DNA from 4 places in the Paenibacillus sp. PSB04 genome. Region 1 is predicted to be linked to each of the others. Evidence: a T-box and tRNA genes for the amino acid it is inferred to sense, from the RefSeq annotation. Region 1 holds a T-box; the other regions hold tRNA genes.
The links. The T-box of region 1 lies ahead of argS (arginine--tRNA ligase). A T-box ahead of a tRNA ligase gene usually reads a tRNA of that ligase, here a tRNA-Arg.
Positions count from the first base shown of each region.

Region 2: it encodes a tRNA-Arg, which carries the amino acid that the T-box ahead of argS (arginine--tRNA ligase) is inferred to sense. The anticodon was not compared.
Region 3: it encodes a tRNA-Arg, which carries the amino acid that the T-box ahead of argS (arginine--tRNA ligase) is inferred to sense. The anticodon was not compared.
Region 4: it encodes a tRNA-Arg, which carries the amino acid that the T-box ahead of argS (arginine--tRNA ligase) is inferred to sense. The anticodon was not compared.

Region 1 is NZ_CP081301.1:6,190,563-6,195,391, forward strand. Features, by position in the region: gene K2F33_RS28445 (ABC transporter ATP-binding protein) at 1-891, opposite strand, end outside; gene argS (arginine--tRNA ligase) at 922-2,622, opposite strand; T-box leader at 2,682-2,932, opposite strand; gene K2F33_RS28455 (PqqD family protein) at 3,016-3,414, opposite strand; gene K2F33_RS28460 (OPT family oligopeptide transporter) at 3,419-4,829, opposite strand, start outside.
Region 2 is NZ_CP081301.1:1,527,922-1,532,750, forward strand. Features, by position in the region: gene nrdE (class 1b ribonucleoside-diphosphate reductase subunit alpha) at 1-591, opposite strand, end outside; gene nrdI (class Ib ribonucleoside-diphosphate reductase assembly flavoprotein NrdI) at 578-937, opposite strand; gene clpP (ATP-dependent Clp endopeptidase proteolytic subunit ClpP) at 1,363-1,959, opposite strand; tRNA gene K2F33_RS07445 (tRNA-Arg) at 2,168-2,242, opposite strand; gene K2F33_RS07450 (sugar-binding transcriptional regulator) at 2,483-3,520, shown strand; gene gap (type I glyceraldehyde-3-phosphate dehydrogenase) at 3,600-4,610, shown strand; gene K2F33_RS07460 (phosphoglycerate kinase) at 4,807-4,829, shown strand, end outside.
Region 3 is NZ_CP081301.1:3,301,863-3,306,691, reverse strand. Features, by position in the region: gene tig (trigger factor) at 1-407, opposite strand, end outside; gene K2F33_RS15215 (hypothetical protein) at 549-1,490, opposite strand; tRNA gene K2F33_RS15210 (tRNA-Arg) at 1,751-1,824, shown strand; gene K2F33_RS15205 (Gfo/Idh/MocA family protein) at 2,288-3,307, opposite strand; gene K2F33_RS15200 (sugar phosphate isomerase/epimerase family protein) at 3,349-4,122, opposite strand; gene K2F33_RS15195 (helix-turn-helix domain-containing protein) at 4,261-4,829, shown strand, end outside.
Region 4 is NZ_CP081301.1:3,268,677-3,273,505, reverse strand. Features, by position in the region: gene K2F33_RS15080 (stalk domain-containing protein) at 1-309, opposite strand, end outside; gene K2F33_RS15075 (MraY family glycosyltransferase) at 584-1,576, shown strand; gene K2F33_RS15070 (hypothetical protein) at 1,743-2,207, opposite strand; tRNA gene K2F33_RS15065 (tRNA-Arg) at 2,281-2,354, opposite strand; gene K2F33_RS15060 (magnetosome magnetite crystal formation protein family) at 2,495-2,788, shown strand; gene K2F33_RS15055 (hypothetical protein) at 3,069-3,416, opposite strand; gene K2F33_RS15050 (hypothetical protein) at 3,453-3,767, opposite strand; gene asnB (asparagine synthase (glutamine-hydrolyzing)) at 4,035-4,829, shown strand, end outside.

The DNA of each region.
Region 1 (4,829 bases):
GGACGGTTCGTGCTGCGAAACGGATACGATATGACCGCCGCCGTTAAGGATCCGCTGCAGCACATGATCGCTTAAATCCGTTCTTACATGAATCTCGGAATCCGCCCCCTCTTTTACCCAAGCCACTTCCCTATCGCCGATCCCCTCTAAAGACTGGCGGACGCGCAGCGGATCTCCATGAACAAGAATAGTCGCATACCGGACCGTTTCTATGCGGAACCTGCGTTCCTCCTTCACGATCTTTCCGTTCTCAAGCAGTACGATACGATCGGCCATTTCGTTGATCAGCTCCGGCTCATGGACGGACATGACCATCGCGGTCCCCATCCCCTTGATGTCCATCAGCAGGCGGACCACCTCTTTCTGCGTGGGGGTGTCGATCCCGGACAAAGGCTCATCCAGCAGCAGAAGCCTTGGTTTCCCCATCACCGCCTGAACCAGATTGATCTTCTGCAGCATGCCTTTCGAAAAATGGCTCATTCGAACATCCCTGTACGAATCCATCCCCAGTCTCTTGAGCCATTCGGATATTTCCGACTGGACGGTCCGCTTGTCCATCCCTCGCGTAATGCCCATGCTCATCAAAAACTCGCCCGGCGTAAACGGCAGCGCCGGAAACTTCTCGGCGACAAGTCCAATCGTGGGGCTTCGGACGTCCTCCACTCGCCGTCTTCCCTCGGTAGGACGGGATAATCCGGCCAGCAAGCGCAGCAGCGTGCTTTTGCCCGAGCCGTTTTTCCCGACCAGCGCCGTGCACTCCCCTTTGGCGATCTCGAGCGTCATATGCTCAATCACTGCCCGGCGGTCGTAGCGTTTGCTGACATCCTCCAGCCGGAGGATGATCTCCGCCGGCGTGTTCCGCCGGCCGGTTCCTTGCTGATGTACAGCCAACCAACTCTCCTCCCTGTTCAACAGATAGCGTCACATCCGCTGAGGCGTTTTTAATCCGAGCAGATGCATCGTTCTCGCTAATGAAGCGCCCGTCAACTCCGTCAGCTTCAGTCTCGCTTCCCTCAGGCTGCTGTCCTCGGTGACAATCCGTTCCTTGTTGTAAAAATGGTTGAACGCTTGAGCTACATCCAGCGCATACCGCGCCATCACCGACGGCTCGTTGTTCTGGATTCCGCGCTCCAGCTGATCCGGGAAGCGGGTCAGCAGCTTCAGCAGTTCCCATCCGGAATCTCCGAGCTGGCCATTAGCCGCTTGAGCAGGCAAGGCCGTTCCACTCTCCGGTTCCCCGGCCGCGCGTCCTTTGGACAGCACGCTTTGGGTACGCGCATACGTGTACTGAAGATACGGCCCTGTCTCCCCGTCGAAATTCAGCGCTTCCTCCAGGGAAAAATCCACTTCGTTCAGGCGGTTGTTTTTCAAGTCCCCGAAAATAATCGCCCCGATGCCGACCGCCTCCGCGACCTCCTCCTTATGTTCGAGGCTGCTGTTTTTCTCTTCGATGATTTGCAATGCCCGGGCAACCGCCTCATCCAGTACCTCCTCAAGATAGACGATCTTGCCGCGGCGGGTGGACATTTTCTTTCCTTCAAAGCGCATCAGGCCAAACGGCACATGCTCGCATTGATCCACCCAGTCTGCTCCCATGCGGCGCAGCACGGCAAATACCTGCTGGAAGTGCAGCCTCTGCTCGCCGCCCACGACATACAGCAGCTTGTCGCCTTTCAAGACATCGTGCCGGTAAAGGGCGGTTGCCAGGTCACGCGTCGGGTAGATGGTCGTTCCGTCCGTTTTGATGATCAGGCAAGGCGGCATCCCCTCTTCATCCAGGCGCACGACCAGCGCGCCCTCGCTCTCTTCGAGCAGATGCTGGTCGCGCAGCTGATCCACGACGGCATCCATCTTATCGTTGTAAAAGCTTTCCCCGAGCGTATAGTCGAAGCTGACGCCCAAGCGGTCGTACATCCGCTGAAACTCCTTCAAGCTGACGTCCACGAAATATTTCCAGAGCCGGTAAGCTTCCTCATCCCCGGATTCCAGCTTCCGGAACCAGTCCCTGGCCTCCGGCTCCAGCGTCTCATCATGGGGTGCTTCCTCATGAAACTGAACGTAGAGCTTCAGCGATTCCTTGATCGGATTGGCAGCAATAGCTTCATCGTTCCCCCAGCGTTTGTATGCGGCGATTTGCTTGCCGAACTGCGTGCCCCAGTCTCCCAGATGGTTGATGCTGGCCACGTCGTACCCCGCCAATTTGTACATGTTGTACAGGGCGGCACCGATCATGGTGGAGCGCAGATGCCCGATGCCCATCGGCTTCGCGATGTTCGGCGAGGACATGTCGATGAGCACTTTTTCTCCTTTTCCCAGGTTCGGTCTCTGATCCGACGCCGTTAACTCGTCCATGATTTGCTGCTCGTAGCGCTTCCGGTCCAGCCTGAAGTTGACATAAGGGCCGGCGGCCTCCGCCTGTATTCCGTCTCGCCCGTCAAATTGGGAAGCCAGCTCTTTGGCGATGTCCGCAGGCGATTTTTTAAACGTTTTGGCCAGCGTAAAGCATGGGAAAGCGACATCCCCCATCTGCGGCTGCGGCGGGATTTCCAGCAGATCCACCATTTGCTGCTTCGTCCACGGCACGTGCGGCTCGAGCGCCGACGCGATCCATTCCTGTAACATAACAATCATCCTTTCCATATCGTAACGCCTATCAAAAATTAAAAAGCCCCCGTCTCTAATATAGAGACGAGAGCTGAATTCCCGCGGTACCACTCTAAGTAAACGGTCCATGCGCCAGCACGGCATCCGTTTCCCTTGAAGCCTGTAACGGCGGCTAACCGGACCTCTCTACTCCGCACCCATCATGCGGTTATCGTTCAAAAGGCCATCTCCCGGGTGCGCTTCATGAAGGCGCGGCATACCGGCTTCCACCATCCCCGGCTCGCTTGATGCCCTGACGCTTCACTACTCTCCCGTTCCATGACGTTCAATTTTCAATAGTATACACGGGGGACAGCAAAGAATGCAACACCCCAATTTTCTGCCGCAGGATTGCCTGTTCATGGTTACCTCTTATGCATCCTGTGCCCGTTGGCAGGAATCACCGGGTCGGCATACGGCCAAATCGTTCATTTCCAGCAGCTCGATAAACTTGGCCAGCCTTGGCAGCAGCGGCTCCGCCTGCTCGCCGAACCGGGCATGGAGCTTGCCTGCGATATCCGCCACCGAGTGGGAACCGTCGCAGCAGGCGGCCACTTCACTGCCCAGCGCATCCAGCCGGATTTGGACGACCGCCGGCTGCTTCAGCCATTTGACCGACTGGCGGGCCAGCCATCCCTCCCGCGGCACGGACAACGTCACGATCCCTTCGTTCTTTTCTGCCGTCACCTTCGAATGCAGCACCGGAACCAAATCCAGCAAGTTGATCGGTATTTCCGCGGCGTCCTTCCGCTGTTTCCGGTAGCCCAGCATGTTGCTACACCTCCCGCTTCGTCACGACGGACTCTTTCTTTTGCCGGAGAGAGATCCAGGCCAGCATCACAACGACAAGCAGGAAAATGACCAGCGGAAGCACATTGCTGGAGACCAGAACGTCTCCCGGAATCGGAACGCCGAGCCAGATCAGGATCGCAATGATCACCCCGATCAGCGATTCTCCGGCGATCAGGCCCGAAGCCAGCAGCGTCCCCGTTTCCACCCTAGCTTTGAGCAATCCGGCGTCCTTCCGTGATCGCCATTCCACAAACCAGCGAACGATACCGCCGACCATGATCGGGGTGCTAACATGAATCGGCAGGTAGATGCCGACCGCTACGGTCAGCGAGTTGAGACCCAAGAACTCGAACACAACCGCCGAAGCCGCACCGATAAAAATCAGCTCCCACGGCAAATTGTTCGACATGATCCCTTCCACAATCAGCCGCATCAATACGGCCTTCGGCGCAGGAAGCTGCTCGGATCCGAGTCCGTAGCTTTCGTTCAGTACCGACAGAATGAAGCCGATCACCAGACCGGATACGAGTACGCCGATCATCATCGCCACCTGCTGCTTCCAAGGCGTCCCGCCCACCAGGTAACCTGTTTTCAAATCCTGGGAAATGTCCCCAGCCACAGCCAACGCGACGCAGACGATCGCTCCAACCGTCAGTGCGGCGATCATCCCGCCCATACCTGATAACCCGGTCATTTTAAAAATAAACGTTACGATGAGCAGCGTCGCAATCGTCATGCCGGACACCGGTGAGGAGGAGCTGCCTACCAGGCCGACAATCCGGGAAGCGACCGTTACGAACAAAAAGCCGAAAATGGCGATGGCTATCGCGCCAATGATCCCCACGTCGGTCAGCGGGGCAAACGCGATGATAATGACAAGAAGTGCAATCATGATCGTCACCCAAAAGCCGGGAATGTCAAACTGGGTGCGGTCCAGCGTCACCTTCTGCTCGTTTCGTTTGCTCAAGCCGGACAAAGTCGCCGCCAGCGAACTGAACAGCATGGGCAGGGTTTTGACCAGCGTAATCAATCCCCCTGCCGCCACAGCGCCCGCGCCAATGTAGCGGATGTAGCCTTCCCAGATGCCCCAGGCGTCCAGCTGCGGAATCGGTGCTTCGGCCGGTGACAGCACAGCCTGTGCGCCTCCGCCGAAAAATCCGATCATCGGAATCATCACGAGCCAGGCCATGATCCCACCGGCAAGCATCTGCCCCGAAATCGCCGGACCGATAATGTAGCCAACGCCAAGCAGCGCAGGGTATGTATCCATGCCGATGACCGCGTTTTTAAACCGGTAAATGCCGGTTTCGATCTCGGTCTTGAACCACTTGAAGCCATCACCCAGCGCTTTCACCAGCCCGCCGGCGATAAATCCGTACAGCACCATTTTTGCG
Region 2 (4,829 bases), 2.7 Mb from region 1:
GGACAAATTGACGGCAACGCCGCCGCCGATTTTGGACAGCTGCATGCAGGTGCCGAGCACGTAGTTGATCGAATTGAGTGAATCGTCCATTTCCAGCAGGAAGCAGGAGACCAGCTCACCGCGGCGGCTTTTGCCGGCGTTGAGGAAGGTCGGGGTAGCTGGCTGCAGCCGCTGCTCGATCATCGCTTCGGCGATACGGAGCGCTTTACCGATATTCCCTTCGCCCAAGTACAACGCCACGATGGCGACGCGGTCCGGATACTGCTCCAGGTACTGCTTCTTGTCGTTGGTTCTCATCGCATAGTCCTTGTAGAACTTCGAGATCGCCATGTAGGACTGGAATTGGAAGTCGCTGCTCCCCGTCAGGTTGAACACGGACTCGACTTCGTCGTAGGTATAATGCTCAAACACGTTCTCGTAGTAGTCGTTGCTGATCAGGTAATCCAGCTTCTCGCGCAGGGAGCCGAACTTCATCGTATCGCGCTCCACTTCCTCCATAAAGGCGGCAACCGCCTCCCGGTCCTTTTCCAATTGAAAGTAACCGTCCGATCCGCGCTGCATAATTTCGTTGTTGAGTTCAATATGCTTCAATGCTCCGCACCCTCTCTTTGAAAATCTCCGTATCCCGCATCGTTCCCGAAAGCTCAAACTTGGTGATGACCGGCACATGGTACATCTCCGATATCGTATCCGCGCTTTTGGCGAAACGAGGCCCCCAGTTCCGGTTGCCGCTGGCCGACACGCCGCGAAGCATGCGGTTGTTCTTCGACAGGAAGTTGGACACTTTCTCGGGCACCTGCCCAAAACCCGTTGTATACGTTACGAGCACGTAAGGCTCATTCACCTGCTCCTGCTCTTCGATCGGAATGGCTCTCATGTTCAGCTTGTTGACAAAGCGTCTGACATTGCCGGTCTTGGAATCATAGACGATTAGCATGATCCTTCACTCCTGAATAATGTTCTCTGCCGTGGTCACGGGCGCAAAAAAAACGTCTATTGACGTCATTGTAGATAACCACACCACATATCGTGGTCGTTATTCTTGTGATCACAGAATGGTTCAGCTTCGCTGAACATGAAATCCCTTAATCCCAGAACTACACCGATAGACTGGGATAGAGGGAAAATATGTTATATATACTATGCCGATGGAAATCAATATGTAGATGATATTTGGCATGTAGTAAGAATAATACATCAATATATTGATGTGGTCAAGCCTATGAGAATCATGATCATGGGTGCGCTTGCAGCCTGCTTGATGCCTTGAAAAACAAAAAAACAGGGAGTCTCCCGGCGATCCGTAAGCGGATCGATTCGGAGAGATTCCCTGTTTTTCTTCGGTTCCAAAGCCGCGAATATTTACACGCCTTGGATTGGAGTGCTTTCCAGAACTTTATCGATCAGTCCGTATTCCTGCGCTTCAGCTGCGCTCATGAAGTAGTCACGGTCGGTGTCTTTCTCGATGCGCTCCAGCGGCTGTCCGGTACGTTCGGACAGGATGCGGTTCAAGGTGTCGCGCATTTTCAGAATGCGGCGGGCGCGGATTTCGATATCCGTAGCCTGGCCTTGCGCACCCCCGAGCGGCTGGTGGATCATGATCTCACTGTTCGGCAGGCCGAAGCGTTTGCCCTTGGCGCCGGCGTTCAGCAGGAACGCGCCCATGGAAGCGGCCAAGCCTACGCAGATTGTAGATACGTCCGGTTTGATGAACTGCATTGTATCGAAAATCGCCATACCGGCCGTAATGGATCCGCCGGGGCTGTTAATGTACAAATGGATGTCTTTCTCCGGATCTTCGGCTGCAAGGAACAGCAGCTGGGCGATGATAGAATTGGCGACCACGTCATTGACTTCGGTGCCCAGGAAAATGATGCGGTCTTTCAGCAAACGGGAATAGATGTCGTAAGCCCGTTCACCCCGGTTGCTTTGTTCGACGACCATAGGAATATAACTCACGTGGAAAACCTCCCTTAATTGGCTCAAAATAGGTCATTCTATACATACTGTTACCGTATTAACCACATGATAAACAATTTCAAACAAAAAGTCAAAGAAAGTCAAACTCAAGGTAAAAAAAATAGCCATCTGATTGGCTGTGGTACGTTTGGTTAAAAACATAACGTAGAACGGTTGCCGTTCTGCGTTCTCTTCTATTGAAGAAAAATGGCGCGCCCGCGAGGAATTGAACCTCGATCTCAGGCTTCGGAGGCCTACGTCATATCCATTGGACCACGGGCGCAAAATTCAATAGCAAGAGTTATTATATGATAGCTTGCCTCAAAATGCAAGGGTTAAGTTATTAAAATTTTTGAATCAGGAAAATGCTGTATAGGAGGAAAGGCTGATGTGAATTATAGTCAGTGGACTACTTGCAACCAGCGCCATTATTGAGTAGAATAGTGGTGGGACTTAAAACGTTGACCCGGGACATTTTGGGGCCAGGGGAGAGAGGGAAGCGAAGTTGCAGGAGTGGAAAGAAATGCGGGATATATTAGAGATACAAAAGCAGCTTCTGCCTGATCTCGTGGACGTTCTCAAGACCAGATATACCATTCTTCATCAGATCATGCTGTCGGAGCTGATCGGCCGGAGAACGCTCGCTGCATCCCTGCATATGACCGAGCGGGTGCTGCGGGCCGAGACGGATCTTCTCAAGTCCCAGGGCCTGATTGAGATCGAGAGCTCTGGGATGAGGGTCAGTGAGGCGGGAAGCAAGCTGCTCGAACAGATGGAGCCGATGGTGAAAGTGCTGTTCGGACTCAATGATCTTGGCGAGAAGATCCGCCAGACGTACGGCTTGCGCAAAGTCGTGGTCGTGCCCGGGGATTGCGAATCGTCGCCGCTCACGAAGCGTGACTTGGGACGCGCGGGTGCCAAAGCGCTGCTTGGCGTCATGAACCAAGGGGACACCGTAGCGGTGACTGGAGGCTCAACGCTCGCCGAAGTGGCGGAGCAGTTGACGCCGCAGGCGGCCGTACCGATGAAGAACAGCTGGTTCGTGCCAGCTAGGGGCGGACTTGGCGAAAGCGTGGAGTTTCAGGCGAATACGATCGCATCCACCATGGCCAAGCGCGTCGGCGCGCAGTACCGGCTGCTGCATGTGCCGGACCTCCTGAGCGATGAAGCGTATCAGTCGCTGGTGCAGGACCGCAACATCCAGGAGATCGTGCAGGCGATCAGGCACTGCCGCATCATCATGCACGGCATCGGGGACGCGATGGAGATGACCCGCCGCAGAAGGCTGGATCCCGCCGCCGTGGAGGAGATCCGGTCGGAAGGAGCCGTAGCCGAATCCTTTGGCTACTATTTCAATGAACAAGGCGTTGTCGTTCATAAAATGATGACTTTGGGGCTGCGGCTGGAGGACATTATGCGGACCGAGACCGTCATCGGCATTGCGGGCGGCCGAAGCAAGGCCAAAGCGATCCATGCGGTGCTCAAGTTCGGCCACGAGGACATTCTGGTGGTTGACGAAGCGGCCGCTATCGAGATCTGCCGGGAAATTGGCAGCGAGTAAACAACATTCCTTTTGATGTCATGACAGGTATTTACCTGTTTTGAATAAATAAAATACGAACTTTTGGGAGGACTATTCAATGAGTGTAAAAGTAGGCATTAACGGTTTTGGACGTATCGGACGACTCGCTTTCCGCCGTATTCAAAATGTGGAAGGCATCGAAGTTGTAGCCATCAACGACCTTACTGACGCTAAGATGTTGGCCCATCTGCTCAAATATGATACAACGCAAGGCACTTTCAACGGAGACATCGAAGTTCACGACGGCTTCTTCAAAGTGAACGGCAAAGAAGTTAAGGTTCTGGCGAACCGTAACCCTGAAGAACTTCCTTGGGGCGATCTTGGCGTAGACATCGTTCTCGAGTGCACAGGCTTCTTCACAACGAAAGAAGCTGCTGAGAAACACCTGAAAGGCGGCGCTAAGAAAGTTGTAATCTCCGCTCCGGCTACAGGCGACATGAAGACGATCGTATACAACGTTAACCATGAGACACTGGACGGAACTGAGACAGTTATCTCCGGCGCATCTTGCACAACGAACTGTCTGGCTCCTATGGCCAAAACGCTGAACGACAAGTTCGGTATCGTTCAAGGCTTGATGACAACGATCCACGCTTACACTGGCGACCAAAACACCCTGGACGCTCCGCATCCAAAAGGTGACTTCCGTCGTGCGCGTGCAGCTGCAGAAAACATCATTCCTAACTCCACTGGCGCTGCAAAAGCGATTGGTCTGGTTCTTCCAGAACTGCAAGGCAAACTGGACGGTGCCGCTCAACGCGTACCTGTACCAACAGGTTCCCTGACTGAGCTCGTTACAGTTCTGAACACCAAAGTAACGGCTGACGAAGTAAACGCAGCAATGAAAGAAGCTTCCGATCCAGAAACTTACGGCTACACTGAAGACGAAATCGTATCTTCCGACATCAAAGGCATCACGTTCGGTTCGCTCTTCGACGCTACTCAAACGAAAGTGTTGACTGTTGGCGACCAACAGCTGGTTAAAACCGTTGCTTGGTACGACAACGAAATGTCTTACACTTCCCAATTGGTTCGCACATTGGCATACTTCGCTAAGATCGCTAAGTAATATCGGCCATCCCATAGCGAAAACATCCCGAGCGGAAACAGGCATCCTATGTTTCCGCTCTTTAAAATATAGAATGCATAAATTTTCAGCGGGGCTGAGCCATTCTATAATTGCAAGATAAATGTCCTAACATGCTGAACCACGGGGCTGAGGAGACTGTCCCGTTAAAAATATGGGTGCGGAGGGAAACAATACGATGAACAAGAAGTCTGTACGTGA
Region 3 (4,829 bases), 2.9 Mb from region 1:
TCGTCCGAAACCTCAACCTTCTGTACCGGAACTTCCACGCCTTTGTAGTCGCCCAAAGTCACTTCAGGCTTAACCGTTACTTTCGCTTTGAATTTGAACACTTCGCCTTTCGCGAATTGGTCAATCTCCACTTCAGGACGGTCTACAGGGAAGATGTCGGTTTGGTCGACAGCTTCTGTGTATACTTCAGGAAGCAAAATGTCGATTGCGTCTTGATACAGAGCTTCGACGCCATAACGGGCTTCGAAGATCGGCCGAGGCACTTTACCTTTACGGAAACCAGGCACGTTAGCCTTTTTTGCTACTTTATTAAAAGCTTTGTCGAGGGCTGCAGCTACGCGGTCTGCTTCCACTTCAACTTCAAGAACGCCAAGGTTCTTCTCTATTTTTTCCCAGGTTGCTTTCATTTTATGCTTTCCCCTCCAAAAATAATTCACATGTACTTAAGTTATCAGCACGCACAGAATAACCATTATAGTATAAACAACATTGCCGTGTTTTTCAAGGGCAAGCCCTTGGCAACTCTTCAGGTAAACGTTTCCGATCGCCTACTCCTGCATGCCGGCCGACACGAACTGCCTGAAGCTTCGATAAGCCTGCTCAAAACGGAAGCGCATCGTGTCCGTGATCCCATACATCGCCCGGGACTCCTCCTCGTTGCGGCTGCCTGTCAGGCTCTCAGTGACGATCTGATGCAGGGCAGCCGCCCAGATGTCGATCGTCGTGTCGTCCTCGTCAAGAATCGACCGGTAATCCTCCGTTCCATAGATCGCCATAATAAACTGCGACCACAGCTCCTGGGCAAAATAATACAGCGTCGGCTCCTGCACTTCGGTCTGCGCAGCCACGCGCTCCGTTACCATTGCCACCTGCGGCGGAAACTCCTCCGGCGTTAAAGGCACCGTCTCCATATCGACGCTTACCTGCTCCTGTCCGCGCTTAAACTGTACCGTGCCCTGCATACCGCGCTTGCGCAGCGTTTGAAGCACCCTGAACTGCAGCAGCGGATGAAGGCGAGCCTGCATCAGCCACCCCACCAGCTTGTCGTCGATATCCGAGCCTTCCAGATAGGACAGCTGCTCGAGAGCGAGCATGGTCTGCTCCGATAAAGGCTCTTCCATGGCGGTGTGCAGCAGCTTGTCGGCGTAATGCTGGTCTTCGGCCAGCTTGGCCCGCACGTTCTGCCGTTTCATTTCTTCCTCGTCGGGCTCCTCCTCATGCTCATCAGAGTCCAAGCCTGCGCCCTGCCCGCCGCCGTGATTCATATATTGTGGAAAAGCGGCTTCCAGCCATTCCAGAAGCGCCTGCCATTCTTCATAATGCCTCTCATCCTGCCCTTGGCACTGCAGCAGGAAACGCAAAAGCTCCATCGCTTCCCCGTACCGTTCATTTTCCAGCATGACGGTCAGCTGAATCTGATAGAAGTCGAGCGTCTTTGGAAAAAGAATGACGTTGTCCTTCGCTGGGGAAATATGTTCTTTAATATGTATTCCCTCCTTTCCCCGTGCTTGTGCAAATAATTGTTGATTATAGCATACCTCTTTCAACTTGAAAAAAAACATGTGAATGGACGGGGAATCCATTCGTTCTATGAAAAACGTATAGAAACCATTAATAATATAAACGGGGATTGAAACAACTTTTTTCTCTTGCCCTGAGAACAGATGAGGAGGACTATGAGAAAGGAAAGAAAAACATGTTGATGTTATCGCAAATATATGTTATGATCTTTCTTGCTTGAATTTTTCATGTCCCAGTAGCTCAGCTGGATAGAGCAACGGCCTTCTAAGCCGTCGGTCGGGGGTTCGAATCCCTCCTGGGACGTAAAATGACACCACTCTAAGAGTGGTGTTTTTGCGTCCATAGGGATGAGAACCCCAATAGGGGGTTCGTCGGAGCATAAGCTTCGATAGCATCCGCTTCGCAGTCCGCCCGATAGGGCGGTATCCCGAGCTGGGACGTAAGAAAGCTCTCCTTATAGGAGAGCTTTTTTAGTTCCAGGAGGGAATTGAGAACCCCAATAGGGGTTCGTCGGAGCATAAGCTTCGATAGCATCCGCTTCGCAGTCCGCCCGTCAGGGCGGTATCCCGAACTGGGATGTTTGGAAGCTCTCCTTATTGGAGAGCTTTTTTAGTTCCAGAAGGGGTTATGAGAACCCTTCCAGGGGTTCGTCGGAGCATACGTACCGAGAATTTCCTCTTCCATAACCTTCGCCACCCATTCGCTCATCTAAACACAAAAAAGAGGACCCCAGGGTTACCCCAAGGTCCTCTCTATCCGATGCTTGTTACAGCTTAACGATTTTACCTGTGTCCTGCGATTCAAACGCGCCCAGGATGACGTTCAGGGAGCGCAGACCTTCTTCGCCGGAAATTTGCGGCGGCGTGTTGGTCAGGATCGATTCCACGAACGCGTCGATGACGCCGCTCGGTACTTGCTTTTCGTTCGTCGCCATGGCGCCGACCTTGTACGTTTCCACAGTGCCGTTGGTCAGCTCGACGATAACCTCGTCGCCTTCAACGGTTCCGATCTTCATGCAGCCGTTTTCGCACCAGAGCACCGTACCGTTGTCGCCGGAACGGTAGTGCGTCCAGCTCGCCATCAGCGTGCCCACAGCTCCGCTCTTCATGCGCACGATGCAGGTCGCATTGTCGTCCACGTCCGTACCTTCTTTATGTACGGTACCGATAAAGCCGGCGACTTCCACGATTTCATCGTTCAGCAAATAGCGGATGAAGTCGGATTTGTGTACGCCAAGGTCGCCCATAGCGCCCATGATCGCTTCATCCTTGCGGAAGAACCAGCTGTCGCGTCCGTCGACACTCCAGCTTTCCGGACCACCGTGGCCGAAAGACGTGCGGAACGTCAGCACTCTGCCGAGCTTGCCGGAATCCAGAATTTCTTTGGCCTTCACGTGCGGAGGCATGAGGCGCTGATTGTGGCCCACCATCAGGAAGACGCCGTTTTTGCGGGCCGCTTCGATCATCTGCTCCCCTTCTTCCTTCGTGGTTGCCATCGGCTTTTCCACCAGGACGTGCAGCCCAGCATTCGCTGCATCGATGCTCATCGAAGCGTGAAGGTAGTTCGGTGTACATACGCTGACTGCGTCAAGCTTCTCGTTCTTCAGCAGTTCCTTGTAGTCGGTGTATGCTTTGGCACCATATTGTGCCGCCACCTCTTCAGCGCGCTCCTTGAGCGGATCCGCAAAAGCAACCAGCTCCACATTCGGGTTCGCTGCGTATTCAGGAATATGTCTGCGCTGGGCGATGGCGCCGCAGCCGAAAACCGCTACTCTAATTTTACTCATGGATATAAATCTCCCTTTCTTCAGCTCTAATCTCAATCACATTAAAATTGGTTCAAGTAGTTCTGTTTCAGCCAGTTCATGCTGTTCTCCACGCTTTGCAGCGGAGGATTCTGGCACACGTCCTGCTCGACGATCAGCCACTGCGTACCAGCATCGGAAGCGGCCTGAATGACGCCCGGCAAATTCACGTCCCCTTGACCAAGCTCAAGCGTCTTCATGTTGCCATCGGCATCCCTGCTGAAGTCCTTCAGGTGAAGGAGCGGCAGTCGTCCGGCATATTTCGGGATATAGGTGAGCGGATCCTGTCCGGCAAACTGTACCCAGCATACGTCCATTTCCACTTGAACAGCTTCAGGAGAAGTGGAGGAATACATAGCGTCGAATACAAACTCGCCGTCAATCTTGTCCGCGAATTCAAAATCGTGGTTGTGATAACCGAAGGTCAATCCTTGTTTGCGCGCCTCAGTACCCACTTCCTCCAGGAAAGCAAACAGTTCCTTCCACTGCTCGATATTCTCCCGGTCTTCCGGTGCAACGTAAGGACACATCATCGTTGTCGCGCCGATCGTTTTCAGGTAATCGATCTCTTTCTGCAGGTCGGCCCGAAGCAGATGCAAGCCCACATGAGCGCCGATCGCTTGAAGACCAAGCTCTTGAAGAAGCGTTTTCATTTCTTCAGCAGGAATGTCACCGTATCCGGCAAACTCCACACCTTCGTACCCAAGCTCAGCCACTTTGCGAAGCGTTCCTCGGAAATCCTTAGCCGTTTCATCACGAAGCGTATACAATTGCAAGCCAATGTTCAATTTTTTCATAAAAAGGGCACCTCGTTTCCCAATAAAATGATTGCTCTATCTGCTACTATCATACATGCAAGTAAGCTAAAATGAACATAAACAATATGATTGCAACATGAACTATTTGCTTGTTTTTTTGAGAAAGGGGAGTACATGATGGAAGCCAGACTGCTGATTTGCGATTACTCCTACCATTTCCAGCAGTTCAGCAACAGCCACCGCGCGGGCTTGACGACCTATTTGTTCCGGCTGCAGACGGAAGGATCCTGCACCGTATTCTGCAACGGTACCGATTACCATGTCCAAGGCGGGGACCTGCTGCTGCTGAAACCGGGAGACGAATACGAGCTTATGGTGCATGAAGATGCCGGCGGGGGACGCGTCTCGAGCGGGGATTATTTTCTGTTTTGCGAAGGCGGCTGGATCGATGCCTGGTGGAGCCGGATGAGCCGGCCGGTTGTCAGCCGGATTGGCAGCGACGATCGCCTACTCGGTCTGTGGAGGCAGCTGCTGCTAGAAAAAAGGCGCGGCCTGGAGGGGGAGAACGTGGAGCTCACCGGTTACCTGCTGCGAAGCTTGTGCCTTTGCCTGGACCGGGCCATCACGGAGACGAAGCCGGCGAACCGCACCGCTTATACCGCGCTTAGGCTGAAGCGTTTCGTCGAGGAGCATGCCACCGTTACCTTTAAATTGGAGGAAGCCGCCGCCCATGTTGGCCTGAGCCT
Region 4 (4,829 bases), 2.9 Mb from region 1:
TGAACCGGTCGCATCCTTTATCGTGACGATCCCTTTGGCGGCGCTTGCGCTTGCCCCGAAAGCCTTGACGATGTCTGACACGGCTACCAGGTACGCCTGGTTGAGCTGGACCGCATTGACGGAGACGCTCGCGCCGTTCACGCTGAGTTCCACCTTGGCCACTTTCAGTTTTGGCGACGTCATCTTTGCAGCCTGACCCGCAGATGATGATTTTGCAGCGGAAGCAGCTTCTGCCGTTCCTCCGGCCAGTACGGAAGTTACAACCGCAGAGGCCATCAGTACCTGAAACATTTTATTTTTCTTCAACATCGGCTCACCCTTCTTCTATTAGCATAAGTGCTATAGACCTATTTTCTACTAGAATTGTAAAAAGCGGTTGATTGGAATGTTATGGAAATATTAAATATTTTATCGTTGTATTTTGCAAAAATAGCGATTATTCTAGTTAAAAATACAAATGCTACATCTATGTAAAATGAACTAAAGAAATAAACGCCTAATTGAGCCGCTTTACCAACTATTTCGATAAAAAACTTTAGTTCAATCTATTTAACCCTATCCGAAAACCAACCAGAGACTTTGAATGAAACGACAGCAAATTGCAAAGCTAAGTATTGGAGGCCTGACCATTGTGTATGTAATTGGATTTATTGTGTCGCTTGTTATCGTTTTGGCTTTGATCCCTCCTTTAAGGAAGCTCGCGATCCGGGTTGATTTCGTCGACCGGCCCACCCATCGCAAAATACATAAGGAACCCGTACCGCATTTGGCAAGCATCGCCATCTTTCTCGGCTTCATGGTTCCCTACATCGTTCTCACCGGACACTGGGACAAGGAAATGGCTGGCATTGTGGCCGGCTCGCTGCTCATCCTCGGCATCGGCATGATCGATGACTGGTACAAGACGAAAGGCAAGGATTTTGCCGCTCTGCCCAAAACGCTCGTGCAGGTAGGCGCTGCGGTGATCGTCTATTATTCAGGGATCTCATTCGAAGGGATCACCGTTCCGTTCGCCGGCCATATGGTCGTGTTTCCGGAGTGGCTGCAGTTTATTCTGACGATTCTGTGGATCTTCGGCGTCACGACGGTCATTAATTTTATGGACGGGCTGGACGGGCTGTCCGGAGGCGTGGCCGCCATTTCGGCCTTGACGCTGTTTATCGTTGCTATCGCCAAAGGCCAGTCCCATTCCGCGATCATGGCGGTGCTGTTGGTCGGGGTGACGCTCGGTTATTTGAGATACAACAAGCCGCCCGCCAAAATTTACATGGGGGATGCAGGCGCGACGTTTATCGGGTTCATGCTCGGTATCATCGCCCTGGACGGAGCCTTTAAACAGGTGACCGTCATTTCCATTCTCGTTCCTGTGCTGGCGCTTGGCGTGCCGATCTTCGATAACATTTACGTTGTAATCAAACGGTATCGGGACGGCAAGCCGGTGTACAAGGCCGACCGAAGCCAGCTCCATTATCGGCTGCTGTCCTGGGGGCTGAGCCCGAAGCAGGCGGTCGTGTTCATCTATTTGCTCAGTGCCTGCCTGTCATTGTCCTCGATCATCCTGATGTTGATCAGTTAGCGTGGACCTTCCGGCTAGGCGTGGTTAACAAGGAAGTAAGCAGGAATCGTTCGATGGGAGCGATTGAAACTCAATGACAAAGGGGCTGCCCACCGTCGTGCATGACACGACAGCATGGGACAGCCCCTTTTATTATGGCTAACCGGCATACCCTATTTAGATCGAATTAGGCTTGAGAAGCGGATTGAAGGGCACGAATGGACAAATCCAGCTCCACCATGCCGCCCGGAAGGTCGCGCGATCCGGCAATTACCCAATTTACGGCCAGTGCTTTTTGCAATGCAGCCAGCTGCTCCAAGCTGAGCCGCAGCCCGTGAATCACGCCCTCGCCAACCTCAAAGTCCTTTTCCTCATCCAGGCCAAAACGCTGCACCAGCCAGTTTTTCAGCCCGTTCCGCGTGTTAAACGTCATACGGTAGCCTTCCGTTGCCGCCTGGGCCAGCGGCTCCCCGTGTTCCTCCGAGTAGCCGAACAGGTTGACATAACGCTCGCCCTCGAGCCCTGCCTGGATAAACGGCTCAGCGTCCTTTTGATGGACAGCTTCAGCGATGGCGGCCGCAGACAGTCCGGCCCGCTTCGCCTGCTCGATCAGAATTGCGGTCCACTGTGATACTTTAATATCCTGATTCATCCGGTCTCTCTCCCTTCTCGCTCCACTTGCTTATATCTAAAGAAAAAGCCCTCGAGTGAGGGCTTTCCTTGTACGTCCCAGGAGGGATTCGAACCCCCGACCGACGGCTTAGAAGGCCGTTGCTCTATCCAGCTGAGCTACTGGGACTTGTTATGTAATAAAAAAAGCGAATGCGTTATTTATTATACCGCATTTAGCCAATTTTTCAAGAGGAAAATGACAAAGCCGATTGGCGGGAAATACTATGGGTAATAACTTAACAAAATAAGTTGTAAAGGAGCATTTCCATGCGACAGTTGTTATCTTCACTTTCCTACTTCAGCATATTTTTCGCCCCATTTATCCTGCCGGTGATCGTATGGATCGCCGTCCGGGACGAATACGTCGCCAGGCATGCCAAGCGAGCGCTGCTCTCGCATCTGCTGCCATTCATTGCGGCCGTACCGCTGCTGTTTTTTACTTTGGCAGCCCACCATGCCGGCTCGATCTTGGGATATATCCTGCTGTTCTGCGTTATTTACTTCGGCACGTTCGTCTACAACATCGTGAAAGGCATTCAGGTGCTTCGCGAATATGCGTGAAGCGTGAACAGCAAAGAACAGCTGAACAAACCTCCAGGGATATCCCCGGAGGTTTGTTCATGGTTCAAGGAGGTTACTGGTTGCCAAAACGTCTTGGGTTATGGGGCACAGCCAAATTTCTCGAATTTCTGCTCGTCACTCCACCCGCAAAAGCGTTTTGTCGGGCGTACTTGCTTCTCTTGCCTTTTTTGTTCGTGAAGTCCGCCATTTAGCTCACCTCCCCTAAACCATAGTATGGGGCGGGAGTCTGCCGGCTATGTTTCTTAAATTATGGCTGCGTTTACTTTGCGAACCTGCTCCGTAGATCCTCCTCTACGTTCCCAAAAGAGATCAGATCGCGCAGGAACAGATCCCGCTCCTCGTCGGCCGTCAGAAAAAAGCTGCCTTCAAACGCCTGCATCGTCACATCGGTATACGCCTGATGCATACTGTTGTCGTACCAGTCTAGCTCTGTGTCGGCATCGTTGCGGATCAGCCTGATCAGGTCGTAGCAGTCCGGCGTCTGCTCGGCCACATAAGCCAAAAGCGCGGGATCGTCAACCGCCCCTGGCAGCACGCCGATTTCGGCGCAGCGTATCCCGTCCAGTTCCGTCATCCGCCGCACCTTGGCATCCTTAATATAATACATGCTTTCCTCCTCTCCCGGTCAGCTTGAATTCAGAAATCAAGTATAACCCAGCATTTTGTTCTCCGTCAGATGCTGGCGCGTTTCTGCCGTGCCGTATTCGTATATTTTCCGGTACAGCTTGTTCAGGCTCTCCGTGTACTGCGAATTGACATCATCCTCCGGCGTATCCGGCCATGGAAACGTATAGGCCAGGAAGGAGTCTTCGGCATGCTCCTGCATATCCTCCATCATCTGCTGCACTTCCCTGGCCTGCCCCACCGTGCAGTACATCACCAGCTCATAAGGAGCGGCGCCTTGTTCGGCAAGAACGCTTCTGCCGTGTACCGATACATAAAAATGCTGCTTATCCATGTCTCATTACTCTCCTTTGTGAAGATCATAGAAATTTATAAGTTTTCAGCGGAGCTGAACCATTCCATGATCGCAAGAAAAACATCCGCTAAATGCGGCCTGCCTGCTGTAGAAGTACGTCGACAGACACGTTTTTCTTACACTGCCTTTCCTATAGTTTTCGTTAAAGGACAGACATTTTATGCCCCGATTCGGCATATAACTGTATCACTTTGGCAAACAGAAAGGACAGCGAGTGGACAAACGACAAAGAGAGGATGACCCATCATGTGCGGAATAACCGGTTTTATACAATGGAGCGGCGACTTAACCCAGGATTCGCAGATCCTTGTCAAAATGACTGAAACGATGTCGGATCGCGGACCGGACGCTTCGGGAACATGGATCTCCAATCCATGCGCCTTCGGCCACCGCCGTCTGAGCATCATTGACCCCGAAAACGGCGCACAGCCCATGATCGTTCATGATGATGATGATGTGTATGCGATTTGTTATAACGGGGAGCTATATAACGCGGCCGAGCTGCGGAGCGAATTGGTCAAAAGAGGACATCACTTCCGGACCCATTGCGATACGGAAGTTCTTTTGGTTTCATACATCGAGTGGGGGCCGGCCTGCGTGGACCGGTTCAACGGCATTTTTGCCTTTGCCATCTGGGACAGCGTCCGGGAGCAGGTGTTTATGGCGCGGGACCGCCTGGGCGTTAAGCCCCTGTTCTACGCCTACATCGACGGCACTTTAATATTCGGCTCTGAGCCCAAAGCGCTGCTGCAGCATCCCAAAATGGAGCCCGTGGTCGGCCCGGAAGGGCTCGCCGAAGTGTTCATTATCGGCCCGGCGCGGACGCCGGGACAGGGCGTCTATAAAGACATGAAGGAGCTGCGGGCAGGGCACGCGATGATCTTCAGCCGCGACGGGCTGCGCAGTTACGCCTATTGGCGTCTGGACAGCCACATCCACGAAGACAGCGTGGAGGAAACAGCGGCCAAGCTGCGCGAGCTGCTGCAGGATACGCTGGAGCGGCAGCTGGTTTCGGACGTTCCGGTCTGCACGCTGCTGTCC